2 regions of the Alkalihalobacillus sp. NPDC127517 genome follow, and region 1 is predicted to be linked to the other one. Evidence: riboswitches for the same ligand, from Rfam matches in the RefSeq annotation. Region 1 holds a riboswitch; the other holds the start of a gene.
The links. Region 1 has a riboswitch for thiamine pyrophosphate ahead of thiE (thiamine phosphate synthase). Riboswitches for the same ligand answer to the same signal wherever they lie in the genome.
Positions count from the first base shown of each region.

Region 2: it holds a riboswitch for thiamine pyrophosphate, as region 1 does, so the genes downstream of both, thiD (bifunctional hydroxymethylpyrimidine kinase/phosphomethylpyrimidine kinase) here and thiE (thiamine phosphate synthase) in region 1, are expected to answer to the same signal.

Region 1 is NZ_JBNNQX010000006.1:210,181-214,996, forward strand. Features, by position in the region: gene thiD (bifunctional hydroxymethylpyrimidine kinase/phosphomethylpyrimidine kinase) at 1-542, opposite strand, end outside; gene thiO (glycine oxidase ThiO) at 556-1,665, opposite strand; gene ACQKKO_RS10165 (thiazole synthase) at 1,681-2,460, opposite strand; gene thiS (sulfur carrier protein ThiS) at 2,462-2,659, opposite strand; gene thiE (thiamine phosphate synthase) at 2,656-3,282, opposite strand; TPP riboswitch at 3,348-3,452, opposite strand; gene ACQKKO_RS10180 (YqgU-like beta propeller domain-containing protein) at 3,508-4,581, opposite strand; gene aspA (aspartate ammonia-lyase) at 4,712-4,816, opposite strand, start outside.
Region 2 is NZ_JBNNQX010000009.1:194,094-198,909, forward strand. Features, by position in the region: gene ACQKKO_RS14165 (FAD-dependent monooxygenase) at 1-730, opposite strand, end outside; gene ACQKKO_RS14170 (YjcZ family sporulation protein) at 837-947, opposite strand; gene tenA (thiaminase II) at 1,036-1,701, opposite strand; gene thiD (bifunctional hydroxymethylpyrimidine kinase/phosphomethylpyrimidine kinase) at 1,725-2,531, opposite strand; TPP riboswitch at 2,680-2,778, opposite strand; gene ACQKKO_RS14185 (non-specific DNA-binding protein Hbs) at 2,793-3,065, opposite strand; gene pssA (CDP-diacylglycerol--serine O-phosphatidyltransferase) at 3,319-3,858, opposite strand; gene ACQKKO_RS14195 (phosphatidylserine decarboxylase) at 3,992-4,774, shown strand.

The DNA.
Region 1 (4,816 bases):
GGCAGATGTCCACCCTTTAATAAAATACTTTTCGCTCCAAAGTTATGCAACTCGTAGATGGCTTTCTCCATCTCCCCAACAGTGTTAATGGAATCCCAGCCAAGCATTTGTGACGCTTCAATTAAGTTTGGTGTAACAACTGTTGCCAAAGGCCATAAACTGTTCTTTAACTCTTCAATTGCTTCGACTTTCGTCAATTCAGAACCAGTTGTTGATCCAAGCACGGGATCAATTACTAAGCTGTGCACGTTGTACTCACTGACATACCTGCTGATGGATTGGATATAGTCAGCCGATACAAGCATTCCTGTTTTGACTGCATCTACTTTAATATCACTAAAAACCGATTCTAATTGATCAGTAAGAACGTGTAGTGAGACCGGATGCACGGCTTGAACACCAACAGTGTTCTGAGCGGTAATTGCCGTGATCACACTTAAACCGTATGTATCCAGTTCTTGCAATGTTTTTAAATCTGCTTGTATGCCGGCTCCACCCCCACTATCAGAACCGGCGATGGTCAATACCTTTGGTAAAGTCATTAAGACACTTCCTTTATGAAAAACGTTCTGGTGTAAAGCGTTCCAATGAAATACTCGGCGTCTGTCTAACAGCTAGATCTGCGACTACTTTTGCTGTCGCAGCACTTAGTAGAATTCCATTCCGATAATGCCCTGCAGAAAAGATAATGCGGCTAGTTTGCTGCAACCGACCTATTAATGGATAGCCGTCCTGAGTTGCTGGTCTCAGACCCGCCCATTGGTGAAACGGTGATTCTTCTTTTAAGAATGGAAGCATCCGGTGATTCCAGTTTGTTAAACGATTAATCCCCTTTTCAGTAACACTTGTAACAAACCCCGCAATGTCTTCTGAGGCACCATTAACAAGTGTTCCATCTGCCTTTGCTACCAAGTAGCCTTGACTAGAGTAGATGATATGTCTGATTCGCTCGGGTGTAAGCTTGTAGGCACATATTTGTCCACGGATTGGATAGATTGGAATGTTCAAAGAAAGTAGCTCTTCAAATTCCTTTGCCCAAGCGCCTGATGAAATGACAAGCTGATCTGCTTCAAACACCTGCCCGTCCTCAGAACGGACTCGCACGCCTGCATCCCATTCATCGAGTGTAAGCCCCTCAAGGTGATTGTAAAGAGCCACACCTGTTCGCTCACATGCTTTCTCTAGTGCCTTCACATAGTCTGGGGCATATACATGACTCTCCTCTGGGTAGTGAATTGCACCTATCACTTCATCGGATAACTCTGGTTCTAGCTTTTTTGTTTGAGATCCGGTTAAAATATGAGCTTCTACTCCAAATTCTTTTTGCCAGCCTTTACGAGTTGATAACGATAATAGGTCGGCTTCATGATACACACAATGCAGACTACCCGATTCTGTAAATTCAAATGTAGATTCAGACGCTGCTTTTACCTCTTGTTGCCACTTTGGAAACATCCTTAAGCTTGCAAGGCAGAGTTTAAAAAAGTCATCCGGATCTTCCCCAATTTCCGAATAGGGCGCAAGCATGCCGGCAGCAGCACCTGATGCTTGACCACCAAACTCCTGAACTTCAAGAACCGATACATCTAATCCTCGCATGCGTAGCTCAAAGGCTGTCGCAAGCCCAATGACGCCTCCACCTAATACAATGATGCGTTCTGCCATAGATTCTCACACTCTCTATTTAACGATATACTCCTCAAATTGACTACTTGCTGTTGCATATGGTTTCTTAGGAATACGACCTGCTTTAAATGACATTCTGCCAGCCTGAATAGCAAGCTTCATCGCCTCTGCCATGCGCACAGGATCTTTGGCACGAGCAACTGGTGTATTCATTAAAACCCCGTCCACACCTAGTTCCATCGCTTGAGTAATATCACTTGCAGACCCAAGCCCTGCATCAACGATAATCGGTACATTTGCCTCTGCGACGATTAATCCAATGTTATAAGGATTGAGGATTCCGAGTCCTGTTCCGATAGGTGAGCCCCCTGGCATAACTGCTGCCGCTCCAGCTTCCTCTAGGTGCTTCGCTAGAATTGGATCATCCGAAGTATACGGGAGTACCGTAAACCCTTCTTTTACAAGAGTTTCTGTTGCTTTTAATGTTTCAATCGGATCTGGTAATAAGGTTTTTTCATTCGCACTAATTTCAACCTTAATCCAGTCACTGATTCCTGAAGCACGGGCAAGCCGTGCGATTCGAATCGCTTCTTCGGCGTTACTAGCACCGGATGTATTCGGTAAATAAGTGAACGAGGATTGATCTAAATGCTGTAAGATCGCATCTTCTTCGGGATTTTCAAGATTCACACGACGAATGGCGAATGTAAGAATCTCGGCTTCAGCCGCTCGAATTGCCTCATTTTGAACAAATGGGTTTGGATATCTACCCGTCCCTAATAGAAATCGAGATGAAAACTCACGACCAGCTATCACAAGTGTGTCTTTTTTCAATTCAACCGCCTCCTACAAAATGAACCAATTCTATTTTCATCCCATCTTCAAGCTGCTTTTCCGCTCGCTCTTCTCTTGAAATAATCGCTCCATCTACTTCCGTCACAACAAGCTCAGGCTCTAGTTTGTATTGATTCACAAGTTCTTCGAGTGTTTGCTGCTTAAAGCTTATGGTTTGCCCATTTACAACAATGGTCATGATGGATCCTCCATCATAGTAATGATCTCCTCACAGCGTGCTTTCACATCATCCGCTTCGACAATTTCAGTAATCATACATACTCGCTTCGCACCTGCAGCCAAGACTTCTTTTAGATTATGGCGTTTAATTCCACCAATCGCGACATAAGGAATCGTGATGTCTGCTTCAATCTGTTGAATATAAGCTGTTGTAACTGGATCAACGACATCTTCTTTGCTGTTTGTCGGGAAAATGGGACCGACACCGATGTAATCAGCTCCACCTTCTTCTGCCTGCTTTGCTTCTTCAATCTGATGAGTCGAAATACCGATTATCATATCAGGACCGACAATTTTTCTGACGTCTGCGAGAGGTAAATCATCCTGTCCAACATGAATCCCATCCGCCTCAACTGCTAACGCAACATCAATGTGATCATTAACGATAAATGGAACATCATACTTTTTCGTAAGCGCACGTAGCTTTTTTGCTTTATTTAAAACGTCTACCTTACTGCTCTTTTTATCTCGAAGCTGAATAATATCTACGCCACCTTGAATCGCTTGTTCCATGACGTCAACAAGATCCTTACCGGGATGAAATTCTTCTCCTGTAATAGCATATAAACGAAACTCTTTCATGTTTAATTCCTCCTATACACAATAAAAAACCGTATCCAACGATGGAATACGGCTAACTCTTACTTGTGCTAATTAGTCGACTTTCCTACGCTGGCATCACCCAGATCAGGTACAAGGGTAAAAGGATTACTCCTAATTCTCAGCCTAATAAGGCACCCCTAGTCTTTATCATGTTCAATTTAATTTAAGTATGACAGAAACCAGACTTCTTGCAAAGGGATAAGCTTAATATAATTGAAAGACAGTACCATCCTCTGTACGAATCAGTTTCTTCTTTACACTTCCTGTGAGAAGCCACTTCCCATCTGATGAAAGCTCAAGCGGTTCTTGTTGGTCGAGCTGACCAAGCTTTTTAAATGAATCCTCCTTTAAATCATACATAAAAAGATCAAAGCCATCCTTATATGATACATAATCTGCTGAGTACCTTGGACTTAAGTAATAAAAGCGATCAAGTAGCCCATCAAATGCATAGGAAGTTATCCACCAATGATCCGAAAACGTATTTAAGATTGGTATCGTTAAGGAACCCAGTTTATGTATGCCATCAGTAAATTCATACATGATCTCATCGGCCTGAAGTTCTTTGTATTTCACTACCATCGAACGATCTTGAAATAAGTTTGAAAAATAAAGTGCAGAACCTACCCCATCCTTCGTTTGATTGGTTGTGAGATTATACTGCTGAAGGGGAGCTTCAACCGAGGGAATCATGCTCCAATTTAAGTAGGTCACTGTATCTTCAGTTACCCACTGGATAAAGTTACTTTGAATTCCCGTTTTTTCAACGTCCATTGCTTCAAGATCAACATGGTAGACCTCTTGTTCCCAGTCTGGCTGAAAGGCAACAGCAATAAATTCTGTTGAATGATAAGGGCTCCAAAAAATTGCATAATCGTCTGCTGAAAGATCCGGATTAATCTCGACGTCTCCAGCTTTGTTTAATATGACGAGTTCTGCCAGGCCTTGTTCATTAAGTGTTTGCAGAGCGAACAATGATTGATCCTTATTTACATCTAAGCGATGAAATTGCTCCGACTCAATACTAGCGTAAAATAATTCATCCTCACCAGTAAAGACATCGTGGGTAAACAAATCAAATGAATTTCCTTCTGATAAAAGGTATACCAGCGTTTGTTCATCATACCAACCAATCACTTCCAATTGGTGATCCCCTATCACGTCAATTGGATAAATTGTATCGATTACGACTGGTGAAATTGAAGACGCTGGGGCTTCATCTGTTTGACAGCCACCTACTACAAGTAGTAATACGATACTAGTACATACCTTTTTCATGAATGGGCCACCTTTTTATCTATCTCTATCCTTATTATGACATGTCTACTTTCTTCCTCTCAACTTCTTTTTAGAAGCAATGTAAAAAAAGCTGAAGAGGACATCTTATCCTCTTCAGCTTATATCGGTATTACATAGAAATAAATCGAGATCCAGCAATACCCGGATTTGTCATTTCTTCCGGATTCAGAATTTCATTTAGTTCTTCTTCTGATAAGATTCCTCGCTCAAGGCA
Region 2 (4,816 bases), on a different contig from region 1:
TATCCCAAAAGCTTAAATTAGGCTTTTCCGCTAAAAGTCTTGGAACAATTCCTACGAGACGCTGGGTGCCTTTACTTTTTACAGGTAAAACCATACAAAACCCTTTTTTAGATAAGGCTAAATTAATATCAGTATAAGATGTCGCTTCTCCTTTAGCTTCTACATCGGCAATGTAAAATAAATCTTTGTATGTAGTGCCTTCAAATGAAATATCGAGTGTTTGTCGGATCATACTTCTGGCACCATCACATCCACAGAGGTAAGAAACATGGATGGTTTCCTCGTGGTGATCACATGCAACAACTGCTTCAACACCATCTGAAGTCTCTTTAAAGGAAAGCAACTCTGTTTGCCAATTAACCGTGATCCCAAGCCTTTTTAGCTGGTGTATGAGTAATTCTTCATGTTCATCCTGCGGGAGGCTTAATACAAATGGAAAAGGACTTAACCCTTTGCCAATGTTACCTAGATTCACGTAGCCAACTTCCTTTGTTTCTTTGTGTATATGCGCAGCGGGCATCTTAATACCGAGGTTTACTGCGTCATCTGCGACCTGTAATTGATCATAGTGTTCAAGTGTTCTGGCGTGAATACCGATGGCTCTGGATTTATGATCTGGTCCGGGACGTTTGTCGATTATTCGAAAAGGTATGTTGTAATGCGTTAGTCTATGTGCCAAAGCTAATCCGGTAGGGCCGGCTCCGACTATTAACACGTGAGGTTGCTCCATTCAAATCACTCCAATCACGGACGGTTTATCTACTAACGATTCCCTTGAACGACGCGTTTCAAACGAAAAAAGAGCCACTACTTAAGTGGCTCCGACTTACTACAAATTAGTATACGTAGCTAGCTCCAATGATTACTAAAAGAATGAATAAAACAATGATAAACGCGAAGCCGCCACCAGCGTAACCGCCGCCTTTTCCACATTCAAATTCTCCCATGTTGCCACCACCTTTCCAAGACATAACATAGACTATGCAGTAACAAGAGAAAGGGGTACTTATTTTATGTTAGAATCTGTTTGCCGATTTACTCCCAATGCGACTGCTGATAAGACATGTCCCAAAACAGATATTCGAACCGGCTTGAAGTAAGAAAGATGTCTTCAAGCTGCTTTCGTTCAGCTTCTCCTAAAGAGAGCGCAAGTTCATCAAGCTTAGAACATAACCAGTCAGCAATTTCCTTAAATTCATCGTCTTGATACATGTGGATCCACTCTCCGTAATCAGGGTGTTCAAGTGCTCCAGGTAAACGAGCGAGCCGTTTTCCTATCTCCGAATAACTCCATGCGCACGGAAGAATGGCTGTGATGAGATGAGCTAAGGAGCCTTTTTGTGCTTCACTGATCATATAGCTACTATACGCAATCGTAGTAGGAGCGGGAATCGATAGCTCCAATTCTTCATTTGTAATGCCTAAGCGCTGTGCGTACGAGCGATGGAGGGACATCTCTTCATGGAGAGTCGATTGCAAATAGGAGGCAAAGGTAGCCATTGTATCCAAATCTGGTGCCTTCACAACACCAAGTGCGAATACTCGAGCATATTCAATAAGATATAAATAATCTTGTTTCATGTAATACTTAAAGGCCTCAATGTCTAATGTTCCTGATCCGATTTCCTGAACAAATGCATGTTCATGATTCGCTTTCCAGATTGAATCTGCTTTTTGACGTAAATCCTTCGTAAAAGACATCTACTCACTCCTCACCATCGTTTTTATTCTCCAGGTAACCCTTTTAAACGAAATGCCCAATGATTTGTTGGACCATTTCCAGAACCGAGCTGGAGGGTATAAGAAATTGCATCCGTAATGAATGCTTTTCCTATTGAGACGGCTTCCTCAATAGACTTCCCTTTTGCAAGCTCTGCAGTGATTGCTGCTGAGAAGGTACAGCCTGTTCCATGCAGATGTTTTGTATCGGTTCTGTCTGCATGCAGATGGGTCATGGTTTGATTTGAGAACAGCACATCCGTTGAATGATCTGTTCGATACCCGCCTTTAATGACCGCTGCCTTAGCGCCAAGCTCGTTCACAATGAGTTTAGCCGCTTTTTCCATATCAGCGACTGTTTCAATCTTCATCTCAATTAAATCGCTCGCTTCTGGAATGTTTGGCGTAACAATGGTTGCAAGGGGTACTAAGGTTTCACGTAAGGATTTGCGTGAATGTTCATCCATTAAAGGATCTCCACTCTTAGCAATCATCACTGGATCACAAATGTAAGGCACTTTAACGCCTTGTAGGTAGTCAACCAATGCCTCCATCATCTCAGGAGTGGCAATCATCCCCGTTTTCACCGCAGAAGGGGGAATATCCGTTAAAACCGATTCAAGCTGTGTTTGAATCAGGTCGAGAGGCATGTGTTGGATCATTTGAACACCAGTTGTATTTTGAGCAAGAACGGACGTAATGACACTCATACCAAATACTTCTCGCTCTTGAAATGTTTTTAAATCAGCTTGTACCCCAGCGCCACCAGTAGGGTCTGTTCCTGCGATGGTTAATGCTGTATGGATAGACATCTTCATTCCTCATTTCTTTATTTTGACTTACTTCGGAACGATGATTAAAAAGGTTAACTAATGTGATACATCTCCAAAAAAAACACCGCTTCTCATAAGAAGCGGTGCACATAAACGATCAGATAAACCATACGATCTACTATGTATGGACAATTACGTGCCACTTTCCTACGCTAGTGTTAACTAGATCAGGTAATTAGGGTTAAGGCATCGCCTCTCTCAGCATCGTGCACCCCTAGTGGTTAGTCTGTCATTCAGTTATTAGTTTACAGCGTCTTTAAGCTGTTTACCTGGTTTGAACGCAGGATTTTTTGTTGCTGGAATTTCAATTTCTTCACCAGTTTGTGGGTTACGGCCTTTACGAGCAGAACGCTCACGTACTTCGAAGCTACCAAAACCAACAAGTTGTACTTTTCCACCTTCTACTAGAGAAGAAGTAATGCTGTCAAATACAGCGTCTACTGCTTTAGAAGCGTCTTTCTTAGATAGATCCGCTTGTTCGGATACTGCGTTAATTAAATCAGTTTTGTTCATTGAGATAACTCCCTTTCATTCCTTTAAGATAGAAAAGATCATTACGTAAGTAGCGACATAACAATCTTTATTTACGACAAGTATTTAATAACCTGCCCTTCAAATTTACTCATGAATCCTTGTTAAGTCAAGAGATTTGGGTTAAATAAACGCTCAATAGAGACTTTTTTATCATTTTTTAGCAAAATATACGACATCATAGAAAACGTGATTGCTATGCGTCCTCTCCTAAAAAACAATCAAGGGTTCTGAGTTAAAATTTGCGGACACGGAATGGGCTCACCATAAGAAGGGAAAGAGCAATAATTGCATACATAAATACATAATAAGGGATATAATTGACGAATAGAGTTAAAAATGTGAGAATACAACCAGCAGCCGTAATAGGTAAACCAACAAAATACTGATTGGATTCTGTAATGTTGAAACGTGCCAGACGCAGGGCGCCACACATAATATAAATGATTGCGAAAATGGCTCCTGGCATACCGAACTCAACTAAAGCCGCCTGGTACATGAGCATAGCAGGGGCTACACCAAAGGAAATAATATCACTTAATGAATCAAGCTGCTTACCTAATTCAGAGGTAGCATTAAATTTTCGTGCGGCCGCTCCATCTAAACGATCAAAAACAGCTGCAATAGCAATGAGAAGTAATCCTACTCTTAATTGGTCATGAAATACATAGATAATGGCTAAAGCTCCAAAGCCTAGATTGATTAGTGTTAAGGCGTTTGCAATTTGGCCTTTAACCTTCTTTAAAGAAGAATCAAGCCTTTGTAATAAGAACACCTTCGTTCACTCTCCTTTTATAATACAGTTAATCAAACAAAACTGCTAAAAACTGTATGAATCTATAATTATATCATGAGAATAACGTGAGAAACAGAGTAAAAAAGAAAATAAGAATGATTGGAGACATGTAATGAAAGGTTTTCGCTGGTTTTTTTGCGCGTGTGTGGAGCTTACAAATGGACCCTTTATGTCCAAGCGATTAAAGCGTTTTTCCACTTCGAAAGTAAGCAAGCCCTTTATCCCATTATTTATAAGAACATTTAATATAAACAAAGAAGAAATTCTTTTACCCATTCATCGGTTTGAAAACTTACATTCATTTTTTATTCGTGAACTTAAACCAAATACTAGGTCAATTGACCAAGAGTCTAACAGTGTTGTGAGTCCTGTTGATGGTGTATTGGCTGAGCAGGGGCATCTTGATGCGGGTAAGACTTTTACTGTAAAAGGACAAACGTATTCTCTTACTACCATGCTTGGATCAGAGAGTGCGGCTGAGGCATACGAGAATGGCCAATATGCAGTGTTTTATCTAAGCCCCAGTCATTATCACCGATTTCATGCGCCGCTTTCTGGTTCCGTGTTAAAGAGGTGGTCACTTGGTTCACGTTCATACCCTGTGAATCAATTAGGGATGACGTATGGGAAAAAGCCCCTTTCAGGTAACTTTCGTGTGATTTCAGAGGTGAAAACAGAAGATGGGCATAAAATGGCGATGGTTAAGGTTGGAGCCATGAACATCAATTCGATTGAAATAACACACTCATCCGATGATTTGAAAAAGGGTGAAGAGATCGGTTACTTTTCGTTTGGTTCTACGGTTGTTTTAATTTGGAGTGCTCAGTCGCTTACATTAACCAAAGAGAGTGTTCCAACAGAAGTAAAGATGGGAGAAAAGGTAGGAGAGCGATAAATAAAAATGGCGAACATTCCAATCCTGGAATGTTCGCCATTT